One region of the Streptomyces lydicamycinicus genome, then DNA from elsewhere that is predicted to be linked to it. Evidence: riboswitches for the same ligand, from Rfam matches in the RefSeq annotation. Region 1 holds a riboswitch; each other region holds the start of a gene.
What was found. Region 1 has a riboswitch for cobalamin ahead of cobN (cobaltochelatase subunit CobN). Riboswitches for the same ligand answer to the same signal wherever they lie in the genome.
Positions count from the first base shown of each region.

Region 2: it holds a riboswitch for cobalamin, as region 1 does, so the genes downstream of both, metE (5-methyltetrahydropteroyltriglutamate--homocysteine S-methyltransferase) here and cobN (cobaltochelatase subunit CobN) in region 1, are expected to answer to the same signal.
Region 3: it holds a riboswitch for cobalamin, as region 1 does, so the genes downstream of both, TU31_RS13985 (SCO2321 family membrane protein) here and cobN (cobaltochelatase subunit CobN) in region 1, are expected to answer to the same signal.
Region 4: it holds a riboswitch for cobalamin, as region 1 does, so the genes downstream of both, TU31_RS33190 (cobalamin biosynthesis protein) here and cobN (cobaltochelatase subunit CobN) in region 1, are expected to answer to the same signal.

Region 1 covers NZ_BBNO01000002.1:676,026-679,568, forward strand. Annotated here, with positions in the region: gene TU31_RS08400 (ferredoxin-like domain-containing protein) at 11-1,666, opposite strand; cobalamin riboswitch at 1,840-1,972, shown strand; gene cobN (cobaltochelatase subunit CobN) at 2,009-3,543, shown strand, end outside.
Region 2 covers NZ_BBNO01000008.1:274,115-277,657, reverse strand. Annotated here, with positions in the region: gene metE (5-methyltetrahydropteroyltriglutamate--homocysteine S-methyltransferase) at 1-1,908, opposite strand, end outside; cobalamin riboswitch at 2,081-2,268, opposite strand; gene TU31_RS27500 (aldo/keto reductase) at 2,455-3,513, shown strand.
Region 3 covers NZ_BBNO01000004.1:169,890-173,432, forward strand. Annotated here, with positions in the region: gene TU31_RS13975 (aldehyde dehydrogenase) at 1-140, opposite strand, end outside; gene TU31_RS13980 (Strvi_7410 family MBL fold metallo-hydrolase) at 476-1,558, shown strand; cobalamin riboswitch at 1,870-2,029, shown strand; gene TU31_RS13985 (SCO2321 family membrane protein) at 2,201-3,508, shown strand; gene TU31_RS13990 (SCO2322 family protein) at 3,508-3,543, shown strand, end outside.
Region 4 covers NZ_BBNO01000011.1:67,147-70,689, forward strand. Annotated here, with positions in the region: gene TU31_RS33180 (VWA domain-containing protein) at 1-461, opposite strand, end outside; gene TU31_RS33185 (effector-associated constant component EACC1) at 467-904, opposite strand; cobalamin riboswitch at 1,108-1,257, shown strand; gene TU31_RS33190 (cobalamin biosynthesis protein) at 1,411-2,454, shown strand; gene TU31_RS33195 (cobyric acid synthase) at 2,537-3,543, shown strand, end outside.

The DNA.
Region 1 (3,543 bases):
GGCCGGCGCTTCATGAGGTGGGGCAGGGGGCGCCGGGGGGTGCTGCCGGGGCGGGTGGGGTCTTCGGCCGGACGACCGATACCCGGTAGCCGTCCGCCGTCGCCAGCACATCGACCCAGGCGCCGTGCGGGTGCCCACAGCGCCGCTCACATCCGGACCAGTACACGGGGAGGTGGTGGAGGGGGGCTGAGTTGTCCGGTCCCGGCTCCAGTCCCGGCTGCGGCTTCGGTCCCGGCCCCGGCTCCGGATTCGGCTTCGGCCCCGGCTCCGGTTCCGTCCCTGGCCCCCGCTCTGGTTTGCCGGGGAGGTGGACGGGATCGGGGCAGGTGTCGGGGTCGGATACGGATACGGATACGGATACGGGGGTGGGGACGGGACTCCCCGCCGTGACCGCGGCCGTGGCGTCGGCCCGTACATCGGTAAGGGATTTGGCGCAGCCGGGGCGGCCGGTGCAGGCCCCGATGCGGTGCCAGGGGGAGTCAGGTTCGGTGATCAGCCCGGCGGCGGCCAGCTCACGCAGACGGGCGGCCGCCGCGTCGGCGGACAGCCCCGGGATGACGATGCCGCGCCAGGGAGTGAGCCGGAGAACGCCGTCTCCGTCCGCCGCGGCGACGGCGACCAGCAGCCGCCACTGCGCAACGGACAGCCGCCCCAGCGGCGCGAGGACCGAGAGCGCGTGCGCTCCGTCGCCGCCCTCGATGATGCCGGGGGCGGAGGAGTCGGCGTAGGGAGTGGGGGTGGATGCCTCGTTGGCGGCGGGCGCCTCGGCCACGGCCTTGGTGCTGGGCGCGGCCTCAGTGCCGGCCCCAGCCACCTGCGCCGCAGCAGCCACGTCCGCCGCCCCGACCACATCCGTGGCCCCGGCCACAAGCACACACTCAACCCCCGCCCCCCGCAGCCGCTCCGCGACCGCCCGGGCCGTCAGGCCATGTCCGGCCGGGAGTTCGCGCACCCGCCAGGCGCCGCTCGCCTCGGCGGCGGAGAGGAATGCCTCGGCGGCGGTGAGGGCGGCGCGTGGGGCGTCGGGGCCGGCGATCCGCAGGGCCGCCGGGTCGTCGCCGACCCGCAGCAGGGCACTGCCTCCGGGCCGGGCCGGTTGTCCGGTCCCGGACCGGTCCCCGTGGTCCGCCGGTGCCTCGGTCCCGGCCGGTTCTGCGACCAAGCTCACATCGCCGCCGAGCGCCGCCACATCGCCCCGGCCGTCGTCCAGGACGAAGAGGAAACGGCCCGACAGCGCGGTCGCGGACTCGCTCGTGCAGAGCAGTCCGTCCAGCTCACGAGCCCACAACCGCACGTCAGAAGGGGTGTGCCGGTCCAGTCCGGCCAGGGGGGAGGCGAGGATGTTGCGGATGCGTTCGTGGCGCTCGGAGGGCAGCAGACCGGCGTCGCGCAGCAGGGCGGCGAGCCGGCCGCCGCAGTCGTCCGGGAGGCCGCGGAGTTCCGCGTTGCCGCGGGAGGTGAGGGAGAGATGGCCGTCCCCGAGCCGGTCCGCGGCATCGGCCAGCGCCTCGGCCTGACGTACCGTCAAGTCTCCGGCGGGCAGTCGCACTCGGGCGAGGTGTCCGTCGGCGGCGGAGTGCAGCCGCAGCGCTCCCGGGCAGGCGTCACCGCGGTCCCGTATGGGCGGTTCGGACCCGTGGGGCCGTGTCGAGGGGGAGGGCGGCATGGCCGCGAGCATACCCACGGAGGTGGGTGGCCCATCCGGGCCGGATCCGGCCAAGCTCGCGGCCCGATCCGCGTACGGAGGCGCACGCCCCCGTACCGATACGGCAGGTCCGGAGGCCCGCTTACCTCGCTCGGCCGCAGCCCTTACTATGCAGGTCGGTGGGTCGGACGGCCCGCCGACGCCAGCGACGGCGCAGGGCCTTACGGCCCCAGGGAGGAAGCCCGGTGTGAATCCGGCGCGGTCCCGCCACTGTGAACCCGGCAGCTGCCGGGTGAGCCAGGAACTCCCGCCGTCCATACGACCACCCGGGGCGCGGATACCCCGAGGAAGGCCTGCGCCCGCATGCTTCTGCTGCTGTCGACCTCCGACACCGACCTGCTCAGTGCCCGCGCGGCCACGGGTCCCGTGCCGTATCGGCTCGCCAACCCCGCCCGCCTCGACGTCGCCGAACTCCCCGCGCTGCTGGAGGGCACCGACCTCGTCGTCGTGCGTCTCCTCGGCGGCATCCGCGCCTGGGAGGAGGGCCTGGAGGTGCTGCTCGCCGAGGACCAGCACCGGCCGGTCGTCGTGCTCACCGGTGAACAGGCCCCCGACGCCCAGCTCATGGAGCAGTCCACGGTCCCGGTCGGCATCGCGGCCGAGGCGCACGCCTATCTCGCGCACGGCGGCCCCGCCAACCTCGACCAGCTCGCCCGCTTCCTCTCCGACACGGTGCTGCTGACCGGCCATGGCTTCGAGCCGCCGGAGCCCGCTCCGTCCTGGGGCCCGCTGGACTGGGAAGGGCGCAACGAGACCGGCCCGCTGGTCGCCGTGCTCTACTACCGCGCCCACCACATGAGCGGCAACACCGCTTTCGTACGGACCCTGTGCGAGCAGATCGAGGAGGCCGGGGGGCGCGCCCGGCCGCTGTTCGTGGCCTCCCTCCGCGCCCCCGAGCCGGAGCTGATCGAGGCGCTGGGGAGCGCCGACGCCCTGGTCACCACGGTCCTCGCGGCGGGCGGCAGCAAGCCCGCCGAGGCCTCCGCGGGCGGCGACGACGAGTCCTGGGACGCGGGCGCGCTGGCCGCCCTGGACGTGCCGATCCTTCAGGCCCTGTGCCTGACCGGGCCGCGCAGCGCCTGGGAGGAGAACGACGAGGGGCTCTCGCCGCTGGACGCCGCCTCGCAGATCGCGGTCCCCGAGTTCGACGGCCGGCTGATCACCGTCCCGTTCTCCTTCAAGGAGGTCGACGAGGACGGACTGCCGGTCTACGTCGCCGACCCCGAGCGCGCCGCCCGGGTCGCCGGGATCGCCGTCCGGCACGCCCGGCTGCGCCACATCCCGGCCGCGGAGAAGCGCCTCGCGCTGGTGCTGTCCGCCTACCCGACCAAGCACTCCCGCATCGGCAACGCGGTCGGGCTGGACACCCCGGCCAGTGCCGTGGCCCTGCTGCGCCGCCTCCGGGCGGACGGCTACGACTTCGGTGACGAGACCGCCGAGCCGGTCCCGGGCCTGGAGTCCGGCGACGGTGACGAGCTGATCTACGCCCTCATCGAGGCCGGCGGCCACGACCAGGAGTGGCTCACCGAGGAACAGCTCGCCCGTAACCCGGTCCGCATTCCGGCCGCCGACTACAAGCGCTGGTACGCCACGCTGCCGCAGGAACTCCGGGACTCCGTCGAGCAGCACTGGGGGCCGCCGCCCGGTGAGATGTTCGTCGACCGCAGCCGGAACCCCGACGGCGACATCGTGCTGGCCGCGCTGCGCCGCGGCAATCTCCTGATCCTCATCCAGCCGCCGCGCGGCTTCGGCGAGAACCCGATCGCGATCTACCACGACCCCGATCTGCCGCCCTCGCACCACTACTTGGCGGCGTACCGCTGGATCGCGGCCTCTGC
Region 2 (3,543 bases), on a different contig from region 1:
GGCCCAGGCCAGGTACGCGGCGTGGCCGGCCGCCCGCAGCGGCAGCGTCTCGCGCAGCGCGGGCTCATCGACCTGGATGACCGAAGTGCCCGCCGCCTCCAGGTCGTTGACCTCGTCGCGCAGCGCGAGCGCCACCTGGCGGGCGGTGTCGCCCAGCGGCTGGTCGTCGCGGACGAAGGACCAGGCGAGCATGGTGACCGGGCCGGTGAGCATGCCCTTGACCGGCCGCTCGGTGAGCGACTGGGCATAGCGGGTCCAGCGCACCGTCATCGGCTCGGGACGGGAGATGTCCCCGGCCAGCACCGGCGGCCGGACGTAACGGGTGCCGTAGGACTGCACCCAGCCGTGCTGGGTGGCGAGGTAGCCGGTCAGCTGCTCGGCGAAGTACTGGACCATGTCGTTGCGTTCCGGTTCCCCGTGCACCAGGACGTCGATCCCGGCCTTCTCCTGGAAGGCGAGCACCTCGCGGATCTCCGCCGAGATCCGCTCCTCGTACCCCTCGGCGTCCAGCCGCCCGGCCCGCAGATCCGCCCGCGCCGTGCGCAGTGCGGCGGTCTGCGGGAACGAGCCGATGGTGGTGGTCGGCAGCAGCGGCAGCCGGAGGTGCGCGCGCTGGGCGGCGGACCGCTCGGCGTACGGCTGGGAACGGCGGCCGTCGGCCTCGGTCACGGCCGCCGCGCGGGCGCGCACCGCCGGGTCATGGGTGAGTGCCGAGCCCGCCCGGGAGGCCAGGTCCGCGCGGTTGGCGGCGAGTTCGGCCGCGATGGTGTCGGTGCCCCGGGCCAGACCGCGCGCCAGCGTCACGATCTCCGTGGTCTTCTGCCGGGCGAAGGCCAGCCAGCGGAGGATCTGCGGGTCGATGTCCCGCTCGGCCCCGGTGTCCAGCGGGACGTGCAGCAGCGAGCAGGAGGACGACACATCGACCCGCTCGGCCAGCCCGAGCAGCGTGCCCAGGGTCGCCAGCGACTGCTCGTAGTGGTTGATCCAGATATTGCGGCCGTTGACGACACCGGCGACCAGCCGCTTGCCGGGCAGTCCGCCGACCGCCGCGAGATCCTGGAGGTTGCCGGCCGCGGGCCCGGTGAAGTCCAGCGCCAGACCCTCGACGGGTGCCTTGGCCAGCACCGGCAGTGCCTCGCCCAGCCGGTCGAAGTACGAGGCGACCAGCAGCTGCGGGCGGTCGGTGAGCGTGCCGAGGTCCCGGTAGGCGCGGGCCGCGGCGTTCAGCACGGCGGGGGAGCGGTCCTGGACCAGCGCCGGCTCGTCCAGCTGCACCCAGTGGGCACCGGCCGCCCGCAGATCGGCGAGCACCTCGGCGTAGACGGGCAGCAGCCGGTCGAGCAGCGTCAGCAGGTCGAAGCCGGCCGCGACGCCGGGCGCGGGCTTGGCCAGCAGGAGGTAGGTGACGGGCCCGACGAGGACCGGCCGCGCGGCGAGCCCGAGGCCGAGTGCCTCCGTCAGCTGGGCGACCTGCTCGGCGGAGTCCGCGGCGAAGACCGTGTCCGGCCCCAACTCCGGTACGAGATAGTGGTAGTTGGTGTCGAACCACTTGGTCATTTCCAGCGGCGCCAGGTCCTGGGTGCCGCGGGCCATCGCGAAGTAGCCGTCCAGGGGATCGGCGGCCACCGCGGCGCGGTGCCGCGCCGGGATCGCGCCGACCATCACGCTGGTGTCCAGGACGTGGTCGTAGTACGAGAAGTCGCCGGTCGGCACCTCATGGACACCGGCCCGGGCGAGCTGCTCCCAATTGGCGCGGCGCAGCCCGGCGGCGGTGGTACGGAGCGCCTCGGCGCTCACACGGCCCTTCCAGTAGCCCTCGATGGCCTTCTTCAGTTCACGGTTCGGCCCCTGACGGGGGTAGCCGTGCACGGTCGCTCGTGCTGCCGCGGCTGCGGACCTGCTGGTCACGGAACTCTCCTTCGCGAGTCTGTCTCCATGGACCACGGGACGGGTCGAGGGCGCGAAGGGACGGCAAACCCGGCGGGACCCGGCGCTCTTCCGCCGGCCGTGCCCGCCTGAGTGTCCGCCGACCCGCCCTCGAGGTCACCGAGATCACCCCGCGCACCGGTCGCGCGGGGGCACTGGCAGGTCTTCGGACTCGCGGGCGCATCCGCCGAAGGCGGACATCTACTGGCCGTCGCTTCCCAGACCCGGCCGGGCCCAGTGCGTATGACGGCGGTCGTTCCCACTCACCGCTGCGGGGCAGTCTCGGAATTCCACCGGGTTCCCTCTTACGACGCGCCTGCCTGGCGGGCAGGGCGAACCAGTCGCACCGGCCACCCTAGGCGCTGCCGCCCGGATCGGACACCGCGACCGGATCTCCCGTAGGTGACATCGGCCACCGTGGGGAAGGCAACGCGCCCCCGCCCGCGGTGCCGTGGCTTGCCCTGGAGTGCGCTCCAGCTCCTAGCGTGGGCGCACGACTTACCGCTGTCGTTGAACGAAGGGAACCTCGTGCGCTACACACTGTTCGGCAGGACCGGTCTGCGGGTGAGCGAGCTGAGCCTGGGCGCCATGACCATGGGCGACGACCGGGGCCGGGACGCCGCCGAGGACACCAGCGGCCGGATCCTGGACGCCTACGCGGACGCGGGCGGCAATTTCATCGACACCGCGAACATCTACACCGGCGGCGCCTCCGAGCGGACCCTCGGTGCGCTGCTGGAAGGGCGCCGGGACCGCTTCGTCCTGGCGAGCAAGTACACCTGCATGACCCACCAGGGCGATATGAACGCGGCGGGCAACCACCGCAAGAACCTGGTGCGGTCGGTGGAGGCGAGCCTGGACCGGCTGCGCACCGACTACCTCGATGTGCTGTGGGTGCACGCCCGGGACAACTTCACGCCCGTGGAGGAGGTCATGCGGGCGCTCGATGACGTGGTGCGCTCGGGCAAGGTGCTCTACATCGGCGTGTCCGACTGGCCCGCCTGGGAGATCGCCCAGGCCAACACCCTTGCCGAGCTGCGCGGCTGGACCGCGTTCGCGGGCTCGCAGCTGCGCTACAACCTGCTGGAGCGGACGCCGGAGCGGGAACTGCTCCCGCAGGCCCGCGCCTTCGATCTGGCCGTGCTGGCCTGGGCACCGCTCGCGGCCGGCAAGCTCACCGGCAAGTACCGCCGAGGGGAGACCGGCCGGCTGGCCACCATGGACGACGGCGCTACCCCGAACCACCACGAGGAGGAGACCCTCACCGCGGTGCTGGAGGTCGCCGAGCAGGGCGGCTGGAGCCCCGCGCAGGTGGCCCTGGCATGGCTGCGCAGCCGGCCCGGCAACATCGTTCCGATCGTCGCCGCCACCAAGGAGAGCCAGCTGGCCGACAACCTCGGCGCCGTCGACGTCACCCTGGACGCCGACGCGCTGGACCGGCTCGACCGGACCAGCGAGGTGCCGCTGGGCTTCCCGCACGACTTCCTGCGGCAGCCGGGCGTCATCGAGAACGTCTACGGCGACCGCTGGGCCGAGATCGAGGACCGGCGCTCCACCTACCGCCGTACGGCGAGCGAGATCCGCTGACCGGACGCCCCGACGCCGGACGCCGCCGCC
Region 3 (3,543 bases), on a different contig from region 1:
ACGTCGGCCCGCGAGGCGTGCGGCACCCGGCCGATGACCTGTTCGGTGTGCGGCGAGACGACCTCGATCGTGTCCCGGCCGGCCGGATCGACCCACTCACCGCCTATGTAGAGCTTTCCGTGCTCGACGAGGTCGCTCATCGCTGCCGCCTCCTGCGGGTCGGCCGCCTGTTCCGGCGGTCCCTGCCGGTTCGCTGTCGTTGCCGGTTCGCTGTCGTTGCCGGTTCGGTGTCGTTGCCGGTTCGCTTTCGGTACCGGTTCGCTGTCGTTGCCGAGGTGCCTCGGGCACGGTTACTGACGAGGCATCAGGCGACTCATTCCTCAGGAACTGATACCAGTTCTAGTTGGAGGAGTCCACGGCACCGGCCGAATCCCAACTCACCCTGTCCGGAGGGGTACTTCAAGCCGCTTTGAAACCAGTTCTAGTTATAGTGAGGCCGGGTACCGGGTGTATGCCACACCGAGAGGGGACCGGGATGACCGCGCAGGTGACCGACCACAAGGGCGGGGTGTGGAGCATCGCCGTCCCCATCCCGGACAACCCGCTCGGCCACACCCTCGTCCACCTCCTGGAGACCGACCGCGGGCCGGTGCTCATCGACACCGGCTGGGACGACCCGGACTCCTGGGACGCCCTCGTCGCCGGCGTCACCGCCTGCGGGTTCGCCCTCACCGACCTCCACGGCGTCCTGATCACCCACCACCACCCCGACCACCACGGCCTGTCCGCCAAGGTCCGGGAGGCCGGCGGCGCCTGGATCGCGATGCACGCCGCCGACACCGCGGTGGTCCGCCGCACCCGCGCGGCCGAACCGGGCCAGTGGCTCGACTACCTGCTCGCCAAGCTCACGGCGGCGGGCGCACCGGACGACCATCTGGCGCCCCTGCGGAAGGCCCGCGCCACAGGGAACGGCCGGAAGCTGCCCGGCCGGCAGGCCGCGCTGCCGGACCGCGGCATCGACCCCGGCGAACTGCTCGACCTGCCGGGGCGCCGGGTACGCGCCATCTGGACGCCCGGACACACCCCCGGCCATGTGTGCCTCCACCTGGAGGAGGAACACCCCTCGGCACGGACGCCCGGTTTCGGCCGGCTGTTCTCCGGCGATCACCTCCTGCCCGGCATCACCCCGCACATCGGCCTGTACGAGGCCCCGGACGACGAGGGGAGTCCGCCCGGCCCGCACGGCATGGAGGGCTCGGGGGAGGACACCGACCCCCTGGGCGACTACCTCGACTCCCTCGAACGCGTCGGCCGGCTCGACCCCGCCGAGGTCCTGCCCGCCCATCAGCATGCCTTCACCGACGCCGGCGGCCGGGTGCGCACGCTCATCGCCCACCACGAAGAGCGGCTGGCCCAGCTCAGATCCCTGCTCCAGGAACCCCGCACCGTCTGGCAGCTCGCCATGGCCATGGAGTGGAACCGCCCGTGGGAGCAGATCCCTTACGGATCCCGCAACATCGCCGTCTCGGAGGCCGAGGCCCATCTGCGCCGGCTGGTGAAGCAGGGGCGGGCGGAGTGGGTGCCGGGGTCGGATCCGGTGCGGTATCAGGCGGTGTGAGGGGGCGGGCCTCTCGCGTTGCCGCTGTCCTGGTTCGTGCAGCTTCTTGTTGCTGTGTACCCGGCGGCCGGGGGCGGGGTCGGGGCCGGCCGGTGCGCGGCCGGTTCGGTGACCGACTTCCGGTCCCGCCCCGTGCGCGGACCCCGCCGTGCTCGCGCCCGGCTCCTGCCCTGCTCGTGCCCGGTGCCCGTCCGTCCGCCCATACCCGGCGCCGGTGCGCCCGTCCTGTGCGCGGCTCGCGCGCCGCTCCGCCCCGCTCGTGCCGGATTTCGTCGGCTCGTACGTGCGAGCGAGCGCCCGCCGGGTGCCGGTTAAGGTGTGCGGGACAACTTCATCCGTACCCGATCGGGGGAAGCCGGTGGAAATCCGGCGCTGACCCGCAACCGTGAGGACGGCCCGTCCGTACCGCGCCGGCTGGCCCGGCAGGACGGCCGTACGAGCCGGAACACCCGAGGGGGCACGACCAAGGCTCCCGCCACCGGAACCGTCCGCCACAGGGGCGGCCGGTGCGCGGCACCGTCGAGGTATACGGAGCTGAGCCCGGTGCCGTCGCGTCCGCGATCCAAGGGGATCGCCGCGCGGGCGGTCGGCCGAGCACGGCTGCGTACATCGCCGCGACCCGACCCGAGAGGCACCGACCCGATGGCCCCCATGGCTTCCATGGCTCACCAGGCCCCCCTGACGCACCCCGTCGCCTTCCTGGCGCGCCGCGCCGCCACGGCGCTGGCGGCCGCGGCGGTGCTGGGCGCGGCCGCTGCCCCCGCCGCGTACGCCGACGACGCTGCCCCGTCCGCGTCCCCCAAGAAGCTGCCGGACGGCCTGTACGGCACCAAGGACCCGCAGTACGACGGGGTGTGGCGGCAGTCGCTCGCGCTGCTTGCGCAGGACACGGTGGGGGTGCGGCCGGCCGCGTCCGGCGTGCGCTGGCTGGTCGGGCAGCAGTGCGCCGACGGCGCGTTCACCGCCTTCCGCGCCGAGCCCGGCAAGTCCTGTGACGCCAAGACCATGCGGGACACCAACCAGACGGCCGCCGCGGTGCAGGCGCTGGCCGCGCTCGGCGGGCACGGCGACTCCGTGCAGAAGGCCGTGGGCTGGCTGAAATCGGTGCAGAACGACGACGGCGGCTGGAGCTCGATGCCCGGTTCGGCCAGCGACGCCAACTCCACGTCCGTGGTCATCGGCGCGCTCGCGGCGGCGGGTGAGAAGCCGCGGTCGGTGACCTCGAAGAAGGGCGGCAAGACCCCGTACGACGGGCTGCTCACCTTCCAGCTGGGCTGTGACGCGAAGGAGGGCGAGCGCGGCGCGTTCACCTTCCAGCTCAAGGGCGCCGCCCCGAACGCCGACGCCACCGCGGCCGCCGCGACCGGAGCGCTCGGCAAGGGCTTTGTCGTCGAGCCCGCGGACCAGCGGGCAGACGCCCCGGTCAAGCCGCTGAACTGCAAGGACGGCGGGGACGCGAAGAAGGACGATCCGGAGCGGGCCGCGGCGGGCGGCGACGCCTACCTCGTCGCGCAGCTCGACAAGAACGGGCAGCATCTGCTCTCCGCGATGCCGGGCGCCGAGAAGCAGCCCGATGTCGGCAACACAGCCGACGCCGTGGTGGCGCTGGCGGCCGGCGGGCACGGTGCCGCTGCCGCCAAGCCGCTGAAGTGGCTGGAGAAGAACGCCACGGACTGGGCCAAGCAGAACGGGCCCGCCGCCTACGCCCAGCTGGTGCTGGCCGCGCACGCCACCGGCACCGACCCGCGTTCCTTCGGCGGCACCGACCTGGTGGCCGCGCTCAACGCCACCGGCCCCGAGCCGGCCGCCGCGGCGCAGAAGGACACCGGGGACGCCGACGACACCACGGACGGCGGCGGCATCGGGGTGTGGTGGGTCATCGGTGTCGGCCTCGCCATCGGCGCCGGTATCGGGTTCCTGCTGAGCAGCCGTAAGAAGAATCAGCTCTGATGCGGCGGACCAGGATCGCCGGCGCCGTACTGCTG
Region 4 (3,543 bases), on a different contig from region 1:
AGCGAGGTGGGGGTGCGGCAGGCGTGGAAGGCCTCTCCGGCGTTGCCGGCGTAGCAGCACTCCAGGACGATCACGATCCGGTCGGCCCGCGCGTTGTCCAGGTAGGACAGTACCGTGTCCTGCCAGGAGACGGTTTTGTGCCGCCGTTCCGAGGCACCGACCATGAGCTGGAGATTGCCGCCGTCCCGGCCCACCCGGCCGTGGCCGGAGAAGTACACCAGCAGCAGCCCGCGGGCCTCCTGGACGACGGCGTCCAGGGCCTGTTCGACCTCCCAGGGCTCCTGGGGCCGGCAGATGACGACCTCGCCCTTGGTGAAGAGGTCGGTGCCGGGGGCGAGCAGGACGCGTTCCAGTTCCCCGGGGTTGTCCCGCACCGCGGGGAGCGGCCGCAGGTGGCGGTAGTCGTCGACGCAGATCAGCAGCGCCCGGTTGACCTTGCCCCGTGCGTCGTATTCGGACATCCGGCTCAGTCCCCGGCGGTGCTGCCGCCCTCGTTCGCCGGGCTGCCGGGATCGGGGCGTTCGGGGGCCGCGGCGCCCGGTCCCGGTTCGCCCAGTGCGCGCAGCTCGCCGTCCCCGCCGCCGACCGCCACGGCGGGCCGTTCGCCGGTGTCGCGTTCCTCCCTGCGGCGGCGCAGCCATTCGCGCAGGGCGATGCCCAGGCTCTTGGTGATCTCGGCGGCGACCGCGCCGACGACGACGAGGATCAGGTCGTCGACGCCGATGGCCATGTCGCCGGGGCCGTCGTCGCGCTCCTGGGCCGGGCGCAGCTCCCAGTCGTGCGACCGCCGGTTCAGCCAGGGCTCGCGCTCCAGCCACGCCTTGAGGTCCTCGACGTCCTGGTCAGGATTGTTCGTGCCCGTGATCCTGATACGGATCTCGTGACGGTCAGCGCGCTGCGGCATCCCCCGGCCCCCTTCCGGCGGCCCCTTCGCCGCCGTGCACCAGATAGTGACGCGGGATCAGGTGCGCGGGCAACCGTCCGTGACCCCTCAGCCACGCTGTGGCGTGCGCCACAGCGCCTGCCACAGGGCAGCGTCGCAGGTCAAGGGTGAGTTGACGGCGTTCGCGGGGCGTGGTGGACTGCCGGAGCCATTCGGCGACAGCAGAGGAAGTCCGGTGCGAATCCGGCGCGGTCCCGCCACTGTCACCGGGGAGCGTTCCTCCAGCGAAGGCCACGGTCCGCCTCGCATACGTCCGATGACGTACGCGGGACTGGAAGGCCGGAGGACACGCCGATCCGGGAGCCAGGAGACTCTGGTCGCCGACACGTCGAGCCAGGGCGCGGACCCTGAGTGAGGACATACCGCCATGCCCGGCCGCCCCTTGAGATCGCCACTGCCCGCCGCCGCAGGGCTCCTTCGGGGCCGGGCGGGACGTCACGGACGCACCCGCACGGCGGTCTGACCCGATGCGCGGCGACCACGCGGGATATGTGTGCGGCGCGGCCCTCGGCTTTCTCGGCGACCTGATCGCGGCGGATCCTCGGCGCGGCCATCCGGTGGCCGCGTTCGGCCGGGCCGCGGGTGCCGTCGAACGCCGGCTGTGGCGTGACCACCGCGGTTACGGGGCGACTCACGCCGTGCTGTGCGCGGGCGGGGCCGCCGCCGGTGCCGCGCTGCTGGAGCGCGCAGTGCGGGGCTCGGCTTCCGCTTCTTTGCTGTCGCTCCGTGGTGGCGCCCGGGTCGCGCTGACCGCGGCAACGGTCTGGGCCGTGCTGGGCGGCACCTCGCTCGGCCGGGAGGCACGGGCCGTCGGCGGAGCGCTGACGGCGGGTGACCTGGACGTGGCCCGGGAGCGGCTGCCGCATCTGTGCGGGCGCGATCCGCAGGCGCTGGACGGGCCGCAGATGGCCCGTGCGGTGGTGGAGTCGGTCGCCGAGAACACCTCCGACGCGGTGGTGGGCGCCCTGGTGTGGGGCGCGCTGGGCGGGGTGCCCGGTCTGGTGGCGTTCCGCGCGGTGAACACCCTGGACGCGATGGTGGGGCACAAGTCGCCGCGCTACCGCCGCTTCGGCTGGGCCGCGGCCCGGCTCGACGATCTCGCCGGCTGGCCCGGCTCCCGGCTGACCGCCGCGCTGACCGTGCTCGCGGGCCCCGACCGGCGCGGTGCGCTGCGGGCCTGGCGGGCGGACGGCGGGGCGCATCCGAGCCCCAACGCGGGCCCGGTGGAGGCGTCGTTCGCGGGTGCGCTGGGCGTACGGCTGGGCGGCACGCTGGCGTACGGCGGGCGGGTGGAACACCGTCCGGTGCTCAACGGCGCGGCGCCGCCGGTGGCGGTGCCGGACATCGAACGTGCGGTGCGGCTCTCCCGCCGGGTGAGCGCGCTGGCACTGCTGACGACGGTGGCGGCGCGGGCGGCGGTCGGCGTGGCACGGGCGGCGGTCGCTCGTGGGGCCGGGGGGCGCGGGTGTGAGGCGGGACCGGTACGCGGGCGTAAGGCGGGAGCGGTATGAGGCCGTCCGTTTTTTCCCCGCCGCCCACCCCCCTTCGGGGGGTGGGCGGGTGTAGTGACCCGAAGCCCAGGAGGAGGACCCGGTGAACGGGCGGTTGAAAGCAGCCGGCGGGGCGGTCGGCGGTGGCCTGTTGGTGGCCGGTACGACGTCCGACGCCGGTAAGAGCGTGGTGACGGCGGGGATCTGCCGCTGGCTGGTCCGGCAGGGCGTCCGGGTGGCGCCCTTCAAGGCACAGAACATGTCGCTGAATTCGTTCGTCACGCGCGAGGGCGCGGAGATCGGACGGGCCCAGGCGATGCAGGCCGCCGCGGCGCGGGTGGAGCCGACCGCGCTGATGAACCCCGTCCTGCTCAAGCCGGGCAGTGACCGCAGCAGCCAGGTGGTGCTGCTGGGGAAGCCGGTGGGTGAGCTCAGCGCCCGGGGGTACTTCGGGGGGACGTCGCAGGGTGAGGCGCAGTACGCGGGCCGCCGGGAGCAGTTGCTCGGCACGGTGACCGACTGCCTCCAGGAGCTGCGGCGTACCCATGACGCGGTGATCTGTGAGGGCGCGGGCAGTCCCGCCGAGATCAATCTGCGGCGTACCGACATCGTGAACATGGGCCTCGCACGGGCCGCCCGTATCCCGGCGGTCGTGGTCGGTGACATCGACCGCGGCGGGGTGTTCGCCTCGTTCTTCGGCACCACCGCGCTGCTGTCCAAGGAGGACCAGGCGCTGGTCGCCGGGTATCTGGTCAACAAGTTCCGGGGCGATGTGACGCTGCTGGAGCCGGGCCTGGAAATGCTGCGCGGCCTCACGGGGCGGCAGACGCTGGGCGTCCTGCCGTTCGCGCACGGCCTCGGCATCGACGAGGAGGACGGCCTGCGGGTGTCGCTGCGCGGCGCGGTGCGCGAGAGCGTGGTGGCTCCGCCGCACGGTGCGGATGTGCTGCGGGTGGCGGTCTGTGCCGTACCGCTGATGTCGAACTTCACGGACGTGGACGCGCTGGCCGCCGAACCGGGCGTGGTGGTGCGGTTCGTGGACCGGCCCGAGGAGCTGGCCGACGCCGACCTGGTGGTGCTGCCGGGAACCCGCGGCACGGTCCGGGCGCT